One region of the Cellulomonas wangleii genome, then DNA from elsewhere that is predicted to be linked to it. Evidence: riboswitches for the same ligand, from Rfam matches in the RefSeq annotation. Region 1 holds a riboswitch; each other region holds the start of a gene.
What was found. A riboswitch is a leader RNA that binds a small molecule or an ion and turns the genes downstream of it on or off. The one in region 1 is predicted to bind S-adenosylmethionine.
Positions count from the first base shown of each region.

Region 2: it holds a riboswitch for S-adenosylmethionine, as region 1 does, so the genes downstream of both, KG103_RS00495 (methylenetetrahydrofolate reductase) here and KG103_RS16870 (hypothetical protein) in region 1, are expected to answer to the same signal.
Region 3: it holds a riboswitch for S-adenosylmethionine, as region 1 does, so the genes downstream of both, KG103_RS15025 (rhodanese-like domain-containing protein) here and KG103_RS16870 (hypothetical protein) in region 1, are expected to answer to the same signal.

Region 1 covers NZ_CP074405.1:3,678,796-3,683,677, reverse strand. The annotation lists gene KG103_RS16885 (hypothetical protein) at 1-475, opposite strand, end outside; gene KG103_RS18955 (hypothetical protein) at 472-780, opposite strand; gene KG103_RS18950 (hypothetical protein) at 908-1,582, shown strand; gene KG103_RS18945 (HD domain-containing protein) at 1,579-2,043, shown strand; gene KG103_RS16875 (ADP-ribosylglycohydrolase family protein) at 2,122-3,075, shown strand; SAM riboswitch class IV at 3,161-3,273, shown strand; gene KG103_RS16870 (hypothetical protein) at 3,288-3,917, shown strand; gene KG103_RS16865 (hypothetical protein) at 4,043-4,882, opposite strand, start outside.
Region 2 covers NZ_CP074405.1:109,524-114,405, forward strand. The annotation lists gene metE (5-methyltetrahydropteroyltriglutamate--homocysteine S-methyltransferase) at 1-1,059, opposite strand, end outside; gene KG103_RS00495 (methylenetetrahydrofolate reductase) at 1,056-2,171, opposite strand; SAM riboswitch class I at 2,236-2,342, opposite strand; gene KG103_RS00500 (hypothetical protein) at 2,465-2,677, opposite strand; gene KG103_RS00505 (DNA-3-methyladenine glycosylase I) at 2,729-3,334, opposite strand; gene hrpA (ATP-dependent RNA helicase HrpA) at 3,459-4,882, opposite strand, start outside.
Region 3 covers NZ_CP074405.1:3,257,893-3,262,774, forward strand. The annotation lists gene KG103_RS15015 (aminotransferase class V-fold PLP-dependent enzyme) at 1-992, opposite strand, end outside; SAM riboswitch class IV at 1,028-1,141, opposite strand; gene KG103_RS15020 (GNAT family N-acetyltransferase) at 1,198-1,767, opposite strand; SAM riboswitch class I at 1,867-1,964, shown strand; gene KG103_RS15025 (rhodanese-like domain-containing protein) at 1,969-2,412, shown strand; gene KG103_RS15030 (O-succinylhomoserine sulfhydrylase) at 2,436-3,683, shown strand; gene KG103_RS15035 (hypothetical protein) at 3,747-4,262, opposite strand; gene KG103_RS15040 (pyridoxamine 5'-phosphate oxidase family protein) at 4,352-4,882, opposite strand, start outside.

The sequences.
Region 1 (4,882 bases):
CGACCCACTGGGTGCCGTCGGCCGCGGCGTCGGAGGCGTCGTCCCACCGGTCGGCGAACCAGTCGCCGATCCCGCGGGACTCCTGGGCCTGCTGCTCGTCGGCCTCGACCTCGGCCTGGGAGGTCGCCGCCCAGGTCAGGGTCGTGCCGCCGTCGCCGATCGGGGAGGAGGTGAACGGCACCGCGAGGGGTGCGGGGTCGACGTCGAGCACGGGCAGCGGTCCGCCCATCGACCCGTACCGCAGCTGCTCCAGCGCCCGGGCCCGGTCCAGGTGCCGGTCGACCACGGGCAGCACGTGGGTGCCCAGCCGGTCACGGGCGCCCAGCACGTCGTCGAACCCCGAGGTGCGCACCCCGAGCGCCAGCGCCCGCGACCGCAGCGATCCCCAGTCCGCGTCCAGCGACTCCCGCACCGCCGCGACGTCCGAGCGCACACCCGCGACCGCGTCCGCGCTGACCTCCACCACCCGGGTCACGACGCGGGCCTCCGCTCGGCGGCCTCCTGCTCGTCCTCCGCGCGGGTGAGCGCGCGCCGGGCCTGCTGCAGGTCGTCCAGCACGGCCTGCTCAGCCCGGTCCAGGCCATGAGTCAGCTGGTCGGTCAGGGGCACCAGCTCGTCGTGGTGCAGCCGGTGCGCGGCGGTGCCCGTCCAGCTCCCGGGTGCGCCGACCGTCCCGGTCGCGCGCCGCAGCGAGGGCACGCGCGCGCGGGCGGCACGCACGGCGGCGAGCAGGGCCTGCAGCTCCTGCACGCGCTGCTCGGCCGCGTCGACGGCGGTCATCGGGCGTCCCTCCGGGTCGTCGGTGGCTGCCCGAAACATACTGGTTCGACCCGTGTCGTGGGCGTCGTCCCGAGGGTGAGGTGTTTCGCCCCGTTCGCGCCGCCGTCCCTCGCTAGGCTCGCGGCTTGTGAGCACCGCAGCCGCACCCCCGGGACGTCGCGCCGGGACGCCTGCGCGCCCGCCGTTCGCCTTCACGCTGCAGGCGCCCGCCGGCTGGCAGACGCTGCGCGGGGACTCGGCCTCGCTCGGCGACGACCTGCTCGCGCTCGTCGCGCGGACCCCGCTGTGGGCGGCGCTGGACGACCGCCGCCGCGGCGGCCTGGGGTACCTGCTGCACGGCGTCGCGCGGGCGAGCGCCGCCAGCGGTGCGCTCGCGACGTTCCTGCACCTGCCGACGGACGTCACCCCGGAGCAGCACGACGAGCCCGACGTCTCGACCATGAGCCTGACCTGGCTGCGCACCGCGCCGGTCCGGGCCGACCTCGACCTCGCGCGGCTCGTGCTGCGGGCGGGGGAGCCCGTCGCCACGGGCCTGGGTCCCGGGCTCCTGGCGACGCGCTCCGAGCAGACCGTCACCGGCGGCGAGCAGCACACCGTCCAGGTGGCCGCACCCGTCCCGGACTCGATCTGGCTGGCGGTGCTCACCGGCACCACCACGGGCGAGCCGCACGTGGCCGCGTTGGAGCAGGCCGTCCGCGCGCTGGCGACGAGCCTCACCGTCGACCGTCCCGCCGCGGGCGCACCTGGTCCGGATCCCGCGCCGGATCCCGCCCCCGACCCCGCCCCGGACGGCGCGCCGTGACCGACCTCATCGCCACGGCCCGCCGGATCGCGACCGACGCCCACCGTGGCCAGACCGACAAGGCCGGTGCGCCCTACATCGGGCACCCGGCGCGCGTGGCCGCGCACGCGGCGGCCGCTGGCGGCGACGAGCGGGTGGTCGCCGCCGCGTGGCTGCACGACGTGGTCGAGGACACCGACGTCACCCCCGACGACCTGCGCGCCGCCGGCATCCCGGACGACGTCGTCGCGGCCGTCGTCGCCGTCAGCAAGGTCGCCGGCGAGGCCATGGAGGACTACGTCGCACGCGTGAAGCGTGACCCGCTCGCCGTGGCCGTCAAGACCGCCGACCTGGCGGACAACACCGACCCCGCGCGGCTGGCGGCGCTGGACGAGGCGACCCGTGCGCGCCTGGTGGCGAAGTACGCGCGCGTCCGGCAGCTGCTCGCCGGCCCACCCGCCGGGGCAACCGCCGACGGGTGACGCGCAGGCCCTCCGACCAGCGATGTCGGTGCCTCGTGGCACCCTCGGGCACCCGCTGTCCCCGCCCCCGGAGGTCCCATGCCCCTCACCCCTGCCCAGACCGACCGCGCCATCGGCGCCCTGCTCGGCTCCGCCGCGGGCGACGCCCTGGGCGCCGGCTACGAGTTCGGTCCGCCGCTGCCCGACGACCAGCCTGTCCACATGGCCGGGGGCGGCAGCTTCGACTGGGAGCCGGGGGAGTGGACCGACGACACGTCCATGGCTGTGCCGATCGCGCAGGTGCTGGCCGACGGCGGCTCGCTCGACGACGAGGCGTGCCTCGACCGCATCGTCGCGGCGTGGTCGCAGTGGGCGCTGACCGCCACGGACATCGGGGTGCAGACCAGCACCCTGCTCGACGCCCTGCCGGAGCCCACCGCCGCAGCGGCCCGTCGGCAGGCCGCGGAGCACTACGCCGCCAATCCCCGCCACGCGGGCGGCAACGGCACGCTCATGCGCACCGGCCCCGTCGCGCTCGGGTACCTCGGTGACGGTCGGGAGGACGCGCTCGCGGCCGCCGCGCGCGCCGTCTCCGACCTCACGCACGGTGACCCCGACGCCGGGGACGCGTGCGTGCTGTGGTCGCTGGCCGTGCGGCACGCGGTGCGCGAGGGCGTCGTCGACCTGACCGCGCAGCTCGCGTGGCTCCCGGCCGACCGGCGTGCGCGGTGGGCGGCCGTCATCGCCGAGGCGGAGGAGTCGCAGCCGGCGGACTTCGCCAAGAACGGGTGGGTGGTGCAGGCGCTGCAGGGTGCCTGGTCGGCCCTGCACCACGGCGCGGACCTCGTCGACGTCCTGGAGCGCGCCGTGCGCGGGGGACGCGACACCGACACGGTCGCGGCGATCGCCGGCGCGCTCGCCGGAGCCGCGCACGGCGCCGCGGCTGTGCCCGCCGAGTGGCGGCAGAAGCTGCACGGGTGGCCTGGCCTCGACGCCGACGGCCTGGCCGACCTGGCCGTGCGCGCGGTGGGCGGTGGCCCGGGCGCAGCCTGAGGGAGCCGGGCCGTCAGCTGGTGACGACGGTCTGGATCTCCCCGACGGGCCGGTGATGTCAGCCCTTGCCGCTACCGTGGGCCCCGATCACGAAGCTCGGCCACAAGCCCTCCGGCAGGCCGACTGGCAACCGCGCAGAGCGCACGGTGCCCCCGGAGGAAGATCCGCCCGCGCCGCCGGCACGGGAAGACGCTCGACCTCCGGGAGAACCCGTGTCCGACCTCGCTCTCGATCCCCCCACCCACGTGGTGTGCGTGTCCATCTCACCGGGCCACGTCGTCCAGCCGGAGCTCGTCGCCCGCGCCGTCGCCGCCTCCGGGACGCCCTGGCGGCTCGCGGTCGTGGGGCCGCACCGCATCGGCCTCGAGCACGCCTCCGGTGCCACCGCGACCTGGTGGCTGCACGACCACGCACCGTTCGTCGCCCACCTGCGCACCGACGACCCGACCGTGTGGGTGCACGACGACCTCGGGGTGGTACGCGTGGGGGACCGGTACGTCGCCGTGGCGTCACGCGAGAAGCGGACACCGTGCCTGCGGACGCTGCAGCGACGTCCCGGGCGCACGGTGGCATGGCGGGTGGCCTCGCTGCAGCCCGAGGAGGGCGCCGGCGACGGGCGGCCGATCCCGCCGCACACGGCGACGCTCTACCACCTGGACCCGCCGCTGCGGCACGGGCGCCGGCCCGACGCCGCGCCGGTCGACTGGGTGCTCGTGCTGGCCTACCAGTACCGGGGCGGGGGGTCACGGCGATCCACCACGCAGACGCGACCGGGCGGGTCCTGTCCGACGTGCTGCTGCCCGGCAGCACCATCGACGCCGCGGACGACGCCACGGCGCTGAGCGGCATGGGGTACGAGATCGCGCTGCCTCCGGGTCTCGAGGCCTGAGGTGGTCGCCGGACGGCGCCGCGCCCCTGGCCCCGGGGCGGCGTCGTCCGGTGGTGCCGGGGACGTCCCGGCCGACGATCACCCCGGGACGAGCTGCCCGAGCAGCGCCTCGAGCTCGACCCGCACCGTCGTGATCCGCGTCTGCTCCGCGAGGATCTCCTCACCGGTGGCCCGCAGCGCCTCCGTGCGGGCGACGAGCTCCGCCTCGTCCCGGGCGAGCAGGGCGCGCGCATCGGCCAGGAGCTCGTCGGCGGGCGCCTGCGGCAGGGCGGTGCCGTCGCGCCACGTCCACGACAGGAGCGACCGCGCGCGCTGGGAGGCGGGCAACGACGCGAGGCGCGCCTCCTCCTCCTCGATCGTCGCGCGGTACTGCGCGAGCTCGTCGGTGTCCGCGTCGAGCTCCATCGTGGCCCTGACCTGCTCCATCTGACGGCCCTCGAACGTCGCCAGTGCGGACTCGTACTCGGTGGTGAGCTGGTCCAGCTGCTGCTCGAACGCGGTGTGCACCCCCACCAACGACTCCCTGTCGGCGATGAACCGCCCGTACAGCGCCTCGAGCGCCGGGTCGAGCCCACCCGGCTGCCACACCTGCGTGCCGAGGTACGCGAACAGCTCGGTGGCGCGGTTGGCCGGTGCGGCGCCGACGGATCCGGCGAGCTGCTCGTGCAGGTCGTCGGCCGGGTCGATGCCGGCGACGACCGGCTCCAGCGCCGCCACCGCCGTCGCCTGCTCATCCGCCGTGAGCTCGTTCCACGCGGCGTGCAGCAGCTCGTGCGCGGCGGTCTCGACGACGAACCCGCGCAGGCGGGGGTCCGCCGGCTCGTAGACGACGATGCGTCCGCCGGTCTCCAGGCCGCCGGCGGCCGTGTGGTAGCAGCCCACCGCGCCGCCGCTCTGCCCGGCGGGGGCGTCGCCGCG
Region 2 (4,882 bases), 510 kb from region 1:
GTGGAACAGCGACGTCGACGTGCCGACGGTGACCGCGGCGGCGCCGAGCGTCCCGAGCTGCTCGAGGACCGCGAGCTTGGCGTCGAGGTCGGCGCGCCAGATGTTGTGGCCGTCGATCACCCCGCCGACGAGCGTCTTGCCGGCGAGGCCGGGGACGGTGACGGTCGGCGCGTCGCCGCGGACGAGGTCGAGCGCGAGGCCCTCGACGTCGGTGGCCGCGACGACGGGCAGCGCGGCACCGAGGTCGCCGTACGGGGCGGCGAGCAGGATGGCCGGGCGCTGCGGGCGGGCGAGCTCGGTCGCCAGTGCGCGGTAGGCGCGCGTCGTGGCGTCGGCGAGGACCTCGGCGGAGACGCCGACGGAGTCGGAGACGAGCGCGGGCTCGTCGATCTGCACCCAGGTGGCACCGGCGGCGGCGAGCTCGGCGAGCAGCCGGGCGTACACGGGGAGCAGGTCGTCGAGGCGGTCGATCGGCGAGAAGCCGGCCGGGGCGTCCTCCGTCGGCTTCGCCAGCGCGAGGAAGGTGACGGGACCGACGACCACGGGCCGGGTCAGCACGCCGTCGGCCAGCGCCTCGGCGAACTCCGCGACGGGTCGGTCCGACGCGTAGCGGAACGCGGTGTCCGGGCCGATCTCCGGGACGAGGTAGTGGTAGTTCGTGTCGAACCACTTCGTCATCTCGAGCGGGAGGTCGTCGCCGCGGCCGCGGGCCACGGTCGAGTAGCCGGCCAGGTCGAGGCGGCCGTCGGCGTCCTGCAGGTCGGCGAACCGGGCGGGCACGGCGCCGACGAGCGCGGTCGCGTCCAGCACCTGGTCGTAGAACGAGAACGCGCTGGGGATGGCCGGGGCGTCGGTGGCCAGCCCGAGCTCCGCCAGGCGGGTGCGGGTGCGGCGGCGCAGGTCGGCCGCGACGGCCTCGACCTCGTCGGCCGAGGTCCGGCCGGCCCAGAACGCCTCGAGGGCCTTCTTGAGCTCGCGGCGCGGGCCGATGCGCGGGTAGCCGAGGACGGAGCCTGCGGGGAAGGCCGGGGTCGCCGGCGCGGGCGTGGTGTCGGTCATGACAGGGTTCCTCGCGGTGTCGTCGTGGTCGCGTCGGCGGGGGTGCCGTCGGGCGCGGTGAGGTCGTGGGCGGCGACGGTGCTGCGGCGGCCGCCGACGAGGTCGGCGCCGTCGAGCAGGTCGAGCGCCGCCTCGTGCTTGTTGAAGGTGTAGACGTGGACGCCGGGCGCACCGCCGTCGAGGACCCGGTTGACCAGGTCGACGCCGGCCCGCGTGCCGCGGCGGTGCCGCTCGACGGGGTCGTCGGTGGAGCCGAGCAGGTCGAGGAGACGGTCGGGCACGGGGACGCCCGTGAGCTCTTGGACGCGGTGCAGCCGCGCGGGGTCGGTGGTCGGGATGATGCCCGGCACGATCGGGATCGTGACGCCCGCGGTGCGGGCCTCGGCGACCAGCCCGAGGTAGGCCTCGGCGTCGAAGAAGACCTGCGAGATCGCGAAGTCCGCGCCCGCCTCCTGCTTGGCCAGCAGCGCCTGGACGTCCTGGGCGCGGGTGCCGCCGGTGGCGTGGTTGCCGCGGGGGAACGCCGCGACCGCCACGGACAGCGGGCGGACGCGGGCGCGCACGGCCTGTGCGGCGCTGCGGCCGCACCGGCGGCGCTCGATCTCGCGCAGCAGCTCGACGAGCTCGGCGGCGGTGTGCACGCCCTGCGGGTGCGGCCGCCAGTCCGGCTCGCCCGCGGGCGGGTCGCCGCGCAGCGCGAGGAAGGAGCGCACGCCCTCGTCGAGGAACTCCTCGACGATCGTGGTCACCTCGTCGCGCGAGGTCCCGACGCAGGTCAGGTGGGCGATCGGGTTGAGCGACGTCTCGCGCAGCAGCCGGCGGACGAACGCTCGCGTGGTCTGCCGCGTGTGGCCCGACGCCCCGTAGGTGACCGACACGAAGTCGGGCTCGACGGACTCGAGCTCGCGCACGGTCGCCCAGAGCCGGGGGGCGGCGTCCGGGTTGCGCGGGGGGAACAGCTCGAAGGAGACCGTGGGGCGGTCCAGGGCGCCCGCCGGGTCGGTCCGACGCCGTGCGGCGCGGGAGGGCTCCGGCGCCGCCGACGCCGGCCCGGACGCCGCCGCGGAGCTCGTCGGCGGGGCGGTGGTCGGGATCTCGGCCACGACGCTCATCGCGCCGGACGCGCAGCTGTCGGGCGGGACGCCCCGCACGAGGGGTCGGTGGCACGGTTGCGCACGCTCATCGTCACTCCATCGTTCCTGGCGGAAGCACCCACACCCTCACGAGGAGGGGGGTTGCTGCGGCGTCGTCGAGCCAGGTCTCTCAGCCGCTCTGGATGGTCGCCGAGGATCGTACGCCTGTGCCCGGATGGCGGACAGCGCTACTCGGAATGTGAGACGCCCTCGTCCGGCCCGCAGGCGTCGCGGGCGGTCGTCGACGGCGGCGCTCGCCGGCCCCCTGCAGGTCAGCGGCGCCGACGCTGCAGGACCGAGCCCTCCCGGCTCGTGCGCTGGTGCGGCAGCCCCGGGGACGAGGTGGGGACCAGGACGGGGACCGCCAGCAGACCGTGCTGGACGGCCTCGAGCACCACGGCGTCCGCGTCGTCCTCGCTCAGCCACGCGTCGTGCGCGGCCCGTACGGCCGCGTACCGCCCGTCGAGCTCCCGATCCTCCGCCATGCGGGCACACTAGCCGCGAGGTGGGCCCGTGCCGAGCCCGTGGGCGCGCTGTCACCCTGGGGGAGTATCGGCGCCCGTCGCGGCGGCCGCCCCCCGCCGCACCACGACGCAGCCCTCGAGGTGGTCGTCCACCACCCCGCACGCCTGCATCGCCGCGTACGCGGTGGTCGGGCCGACGAACCGGAACCCGTGGCTCTTGAGCTCCTTGGCCAGCGCGGCGGAGTCCGGCGTGCTGGACGGCACGTCCGCGAACGTGCGGGGCCGCGGCCGCGGCCCGGGCGCGTACGACCACAGCAGCTCGTCGAGGGTGCGCCCGGACGCGTGCAGCGCGAGCACGGCGCGCGCGTTGGCGACGGTCGCCTCGATCTTGGCGCGGTTGCGCACGATCCCGACGTCGGCGAGCAGCCGCTCGACGTCGTCCTCGCCGAACCGGGCCACCGCCTCGGGGTCGAACCCGGCGAACGCCTCCCGGAAGGCGGGCCGCTTGCGCAGGATCGTGATCCAGGCGAGCCCGGACTGGAACGCCTCGAGGGCGAGGCGCTCGTACAGCGCGTGCTCGTCGTGCACGGGCACGCCCCACTCGTCGTCGTGGTAGGCGGTGTAGAGGGGGTCGCTGCCACCGAAGCAGCGGAACGGCGGCGTGGGTGCTGACGTCATGCCCCGAGTCTGGACCGGCCTCCCGACGGCCCGCGCCCCGCGCGGCGGCGCGGTGGGGACCCGCGCGCGCCGCAGGGCTGTGGGCGGCCGGACGAGCGCCGGGGCCGCCGGCGCACGGGAGCCGTCAGGTCAGGCCGGCGAGGGTCTTGCGGATGCGCGTGGGGCTCACGGGCACCGGCGTGCCGAGCTGCTGGGCGAACAGGCTGACGCGCAGCTCCTCCAGCAGCCAGCGGACGTCGTCGAGCGTCGCGTCGCGGGCCGGGTCGGGGGAGGCGGTCCGGGCGCGCTCGCGGGCGCCCGTGTACAGCTCCTCGACGTCGTGCACCTGCCAGGCCAGGTCGGCGTCGCGGGTGGGGTTCTCGGCGGCCTTGGCCAGGCGGTGCCGCGCGGCGCGCAGGTAGCGGACCAGCTGCGGCAGGCGCTCGGCGCCGACCTCGGAGACGAACCCGTCGTGGACCAGGCGGGCCGACTGCTCCCGCACGTCCTGCGCGGTGGCGAGCAGCGCGAGGCTGTTCGCGCCGCGGACCTCGGCGTCGAGCTCCCGCGACGCGGTGAGCACGGTGACGAGGTCGCCGACCACGCGGTGCACGTCGTCCTCCAGGCCGTCGCGGACGGCCGCGCGCAACGTCGCGTACGCCTCGGCGTCGCGTACGTCCCGTGCCGTCCGCCCGCCCAGGTGGCGGGCCACGAGCCGGTCGATCGACGCGAGCTGCACGTCGGCGACCAGCGCGTCGGTGCTCGGGTACGGCGACGCGGCCAGGGCGAGCGCCTGCGTCCCGCTCCAGCGGCTGGTCACCCGTGCGGTCGCCAGGCCGACGTCGAGCAGCAGCAGCCGGCGCAGACCGCGGCGCGCGGCCGCCTGCGCGACGGCGCCGTCGGCCAGGACGCGCAGCGCGACGCCCGCCCGCGGGCCCGTGCCCTCCTCGACGATCGTCGGGTAGGCACGCACGACGCCGCCGGCGGCGGTGGTCGCCTCGACCACGTCCGGCAGCGGGGCGGGCAGGTCGGGCCAGGTCGTCAGGCCGGTGCGCTCCAGGTCGGGGGTCGGGGCGCCACCGGGGCCGGGGGTCGGTCCGGGGCGTCCGGTCGCGCGCGGGGTGCCGCCCGGGCCCGGCTGCTTCCCCGCGTCGGCACCGCGGGCCGGGCGACCGGACCGCTCGGCGTCCCCCGCAGCCGGGGTGGTGGTCGCGGGCACGCCCGCCTGGGCGGCGGCCTCCTCCATGGCGGCGCGCACGGCCGTGCGGACGGCGGACGCGACGGCGTCCTGCGCGCGGTCGGCGTTGCGGCGCTGCAGGGCGAGCAGGTCCTTGCCCTCGTCGATGACACCGCCGCGGTCACCGACCACGCGGAACGTCATGCGCAGGTGGGCGGGCAGGCGGTCCTCGTCGACGGCGTCGGGGGGCACCTCGACGTCACGCAGCGCACGCACGGCCCGGGCGAACATCTCGCGGAACGACGGGGCGGCGTCGCCGGCGCGCACGGTGTCGACCCACGACGCGGAGTGCTCGTCGAGCCACGCGTCGACAGCCCGCGCGACGTCCGGCGCGG
Region 3 (4,882 bases), 420 kb from region 1:
GCCTGCTCGTGCGCCTCGAGCGCACCCGCGGGCAGGTCGGCGAGCGTGTCGCAGGCCTGCGCGAGCGCGATCGCCCCGAGCACGTTGGGCGAGCCCGCCTCGTGCCGCGCGGGCGCGGGCTGCCAGACCGTCCGGTCGGCCCGCACGTCGCGCACCGCGCCTCCCCCTGCGAGGTACGGCACGCCCGTGTCGAGCCAGTCCCGGCGCCCCACCAGGGCGCCGGCGCCGAACGGGGCGTACGTCTTGTGGCCGGAGAACGCGACGTAGTCGACGTCCGTGGCGGCCAGCGAGAACCCGCGGTGCGGCACCAGCTGCGCCCCGTCGACGGCCACCCGCGCACCCGCCGCGCGCGCGAGCCCGACCACGCGGTCCAGCGGCAGCGCCTCCCCCGTCACGTTCGACGCGCCCGTCACCGTGACCAGCGCGTACGGGCGGCGTGCGAGCTCGGTGCGCAGCGCGTCGAGCGTGGCCGCGACCGTCGGCTGCACCGGCAGGACGGTCGCGACGCGCCCCGTCCCGGACTGCCCGCCCCCGCTGTGCTGCACCCACGGCAGCAGGTTGGCGTGGTGCTCGACGTCGAGGACGAGCACGGCCTCGCCGTGCGGCACGACGCCGGCGAGCAGGTTGAGCGAGTCGGTGGTGTTGCGCGTGATGATCGCGACGTCGTCCTCGCGGGCCCCCACGAAGCGGGCGATCGACTGCCGGGACGTCTCGTAGAGCGCGGTCGAGACCTGCGACAGGTAACCCGCGCCGCGGTGCACCGAGGCGTACAGCGGCAGCACCTCGGCGACGCGCGCGCCCACGGACTCCAGCGCGGGGGCGCTGGCGGCGCAGTCGAGGTTGGCGTAGGTGCGGCTGGTGCCGTCGACGAGCGGGACGGTGGTCGACGCGCCGACGACCGGCAGCAGCGGCGCGTCCCCGCTGCGCGGTCCGGGGGCCGCGGTGCCCGACGCCTCGTCGGCACACGCGAACAGCTCGGTGATCGTGGTCATGGTGCTCCTCCGGAACGGTCCGGGGACCGCCGAGGGCCCCGCGCTTGCCGGCGCCGAACGGCGCGCGGCCAGGTCGTCACCCGGGGCACCCCACCGCGGAGGAGGGTTGCCGGCCAGCGAGCCGGGGCTTGTCGCTGGCGCTCATGACCTGTGTCGAGGATCGGCCGCCCGGCGCGGGCATGTCAACGGCAGCACGCCGCCGCTCTCAGGATGCGAGACGCGCCGTCTCACCGTCCGTACCTCGCGGCGCGCGCTCCAGGCTGTGCAGCATCACCACGCTGCGGTACGTCTTGCCGGGCCACTGCACGACGTCGGCGTCGACGAAGCCCCACCGCCGGTACATCGCGCGCAGCGGCGCAGCGGGCTCCGCCGTGTCCAGGCCCACCGACCGCATGCCGCGCGCGAGGGACCACTCGCGCAGCACGCCCCACAGGTACGTCGCCAGCCCTCGCGCCCGCAGGTCCGGACGGACGGCGAGCTGGTTGAGCCAGACGCGGTCCGGCTCGAGCGCCAGGTCGGTGAGCGCCTTGATGCCGCGGCCAGGAGGGCTGGTCGCGGTGATGGTGCCCGCGAGGCCGCCGGCCGCGTCGACCAGCACCCACGAGGCGCCCACACCGAGACTGCGCCGGGCGGTCGTCGCCTCGTCCTGGGTGGCACCCGTGAAGTTCAGGCCGCGCGCGGCGAGGTCCGCGTACGCGTCATGCAGCAGGCGCGTCAGCGCCGGCACGTCATCAGGGGTCACGGGTCGCAGCACGAGGTCCTCGGGGGCGTCCATCGCGCACCACCCTGGCACGGCCCGCGGCCCCGTCGCACCGCGGCGGGGCGTGCGTGAGACGCCCTGCCGGTGGCGACGCACCCTGGCGTAGCATCGCGGCGACCATCCAGAGCGGCCGAGAGATCTGGCTCGACGACGCCGCAGCAACCCGCACGGGCGACCGTGGCCGAGGGTGCTACCGCCAGAGACGATGGGAGGACCATGACCGTGCAGCCACGTCCCGCACCCGGGTACGCCGGGGACCTCACCCCCACCGAGGCCTGGGACCTGCTCGCCGAGCGCGACGACGCCGTCCTCGTCGACGTCCGCACGGACGCCGAGTGGCGCTACGTCGGCGTGCCGGACCTGCGCGGCCTCGGCCGCCAGGCGGCGCTGGTGGAGTGGGTCTCCTACCCCTCGGGGCGGCCGAACGCCGCGTTCCTCGACCAGCTCTCGACGGCGGGCGTCGCGCCGGGCGACGAGCGCCCCGTCGTGTTCCTGTGCCGGTCGGGGCAGCGGTCGATCGGCGCCGCGCAGGCGGCGACGGCCGCGGGCTACGGCCCGGCGTACAACGTCCTGGAGGGCTTCGAGGGCCCGACCGGCCCCGACGGCCACCGCGGGCACACGGGCTGGCGTGCCGCCGGCCTGCCGTGGCTCCAGCCGTGAGCACGCCCGACCTGCCGCCCGACCTGCCGCCCGGCCCGGGCGACTGGGACGACCACCGCCTCGACCGCGAGACCCTGCGCCCCGACACCCTCGCCGTGCGCGGCGGGCTGGTGCGCAGCGGGTTCGGCGAGATGTCGGAGGCCGTGTTCCTCACGCAGGGCTACACCTACGCCACCGCCGCGCAGGCCGAGGCCGGGTTCGCGGGCGAGGTCGACCGGTTCCTGTACTCGCGCTACGGCAACCCGACCGTCGCGACGTTCGAGGAGCGGCTGCGGCTGCTCGAGGGCGCGGAGGCGTGCTACGCGACGGCCACGGGGATGTCCGCCGTCTTCACGGCGCTCGCCGCGCTCGTCCGGTCCGGCTCCCGGGTCGTGGCGGCGCGGGCGCTGTTCGGCTCCTCGGTGGTCATCCTCGACGAGATCCTCGCGAAGTGGGGCGTGCGGACCGACTACGTCGACGGCCACGTGCCCGAGCAGTGGGAGCAGGCCCTCGCGACGCCCGCGGACGTCGTGTTCTTCGAGACGCCGTCGAACCCGATGCAGGACCTCGTCGACATCGCTGCCGTCAGCCGCCTGGCGCACGCGGCCGGGGCGACCGTCGTCGTCGACAACGTCTTCGCGACGCCGGTCTTCTCCCGCCCGCTGGAGCACGGCGCCGACGTGGTGGTCTACTCCGCCACGAAGCACATCGACGGTCAGGGGCGGGTGCTCGGCGGCGCGATCCTCGGCTCGGAGGAGTACGTGCGCGGCCCGGTGCAGACGCTGCTGCGCAACACCGGCCCGTCGCTGTCGCCCTTCAACGCCTGGGTGCTGCTCAAGGGCCTGGAGACGCTCAGCCTGCGCGTCCGCCACCAGGCCGCGTCCGCGCTGGACCTCGCCGGCTGGCTGGAGCAGCAGCCGGGGGTCGCGCAGGTGCGCTACCCGTTCCTGCCCTCGCACCCGCAGCACGCGCTGGCCCGCGCCCAGCAGACCGGAGGCGGGACGGTCGTCACCCTCGACCTCGCCGTCCCGGCGGGTGCGACGCCCGACGTCGCGAAGAAGGCGACGTTCGGGTTCCTCGACGCGCTGCGCGTCGTCGACATCTCCAACAACCTGGGCGACGCCAAGTCGATCGTCACGCACCCCGCGACGACGACGCACCGCCGGCTCGGCCCGGCGGGCCGTGCCGCGGTGGGCATCGGCGAGGCCACCGTGCGGCTGTCGGTCGGGCTGGAGGACGTCGAGGACCTGCGGGAGGACCTCGCGCAGGCGCTGGCGACGCTGCCGGACTGACCCGCGCGGACGCCGCCGGCCCGCGCCGCGCGGGCTCGGTCCGGTTCGCTCAGCCCGGTCGGCTCAGCCCGCGGCGACCAGGCCGACCGCGACGACGGAGTCCGCCGCCGCCGTCACGCCGACGTCCACGGCACCGGCCGGGACCTCGAACGGGTCGCTGTCCGCCATCGTCGACCCGCCCTGGAAGACCGGGACGCACGGCGCCTGGTACGACGTGAGCTCGGTACCGTCGGCGGCGGCGGCGACGGTGACGGTGACCGGGCCGCCGTCCGACGACGTGCACACGACGCGGAGCAGGTACGGGCCCGCCGGCACGTCGGCCACCTGGCCGACCTCGCTCTCGCCCGCGTCGAGCGGGGCCGCGAACGCCTCCGTGGACTCGCCGGCGGAGGCCAGCGCCTCCTGCTGCTCCTCCACGGTCGGCAGCTCCGTCTGACCGCGCCCCGGGACGGTCGGGGCAGCGATCTGCCCGTCGCTCGCCGACGCGCTCGGCTCCGGCTCGGGGGTCGTGCCCTCGGAGCACGCGGCCACAGTGAGCAGCAGCAGGACGGGGAGCGCGAGACGCCGTCGAGATCGCATGGCCGGGACCGTAGCGCAGCGGGCCCGGCCGCCGTCAGGGGCGTCCACCAGGAGGACGAACCGGGAGGAACCGGGAGACCGTCGCCGGCTCACAGGTCGACGGTCGCGTTCTCGCCGCCGTCGTACGCCGTGCCCGTGACCTTGGCCTTCACGAGGCTGAGCACGGTCGCCAGACGCCCGCCCGGGCTGTCCCAGTACTCGGCCGTCTCGGCCCGCAGCCGCACGAGGCACAGCTCGGGGGTCGTCGGTCCGTCGGGGAACCACGCCGCCGCCACGGGGTTCCACAGCTCGTCGATGCGGGCCTGGTCCTTTACCACGTCCGCCGTGCCGGAGATCGACAGCCACGACGACGACCCGGAGAACGCGGCGTTGGCGGGCGAGCCCGCCCGGATCTCCGCGACCTTGTGGCTGTCGAGGGTCGTGAAGAACCACAGGTCCCCGTCGAACTCGGTGTCCTGGACCCCCATCGGCCGGCTGACGAGCGCGCCGGACGCGTCCTGCGTCGTCAGCATGGCCAGGTGGTGGTCCCCCAGCAGCTCGCGGACCTTGGCCAGGGCCTCGTCGCGCGTCGGGCCGTCCTCGGGCTCCGGGCTGTGGCCGGGCGTCAGCGAGGGGCCGGG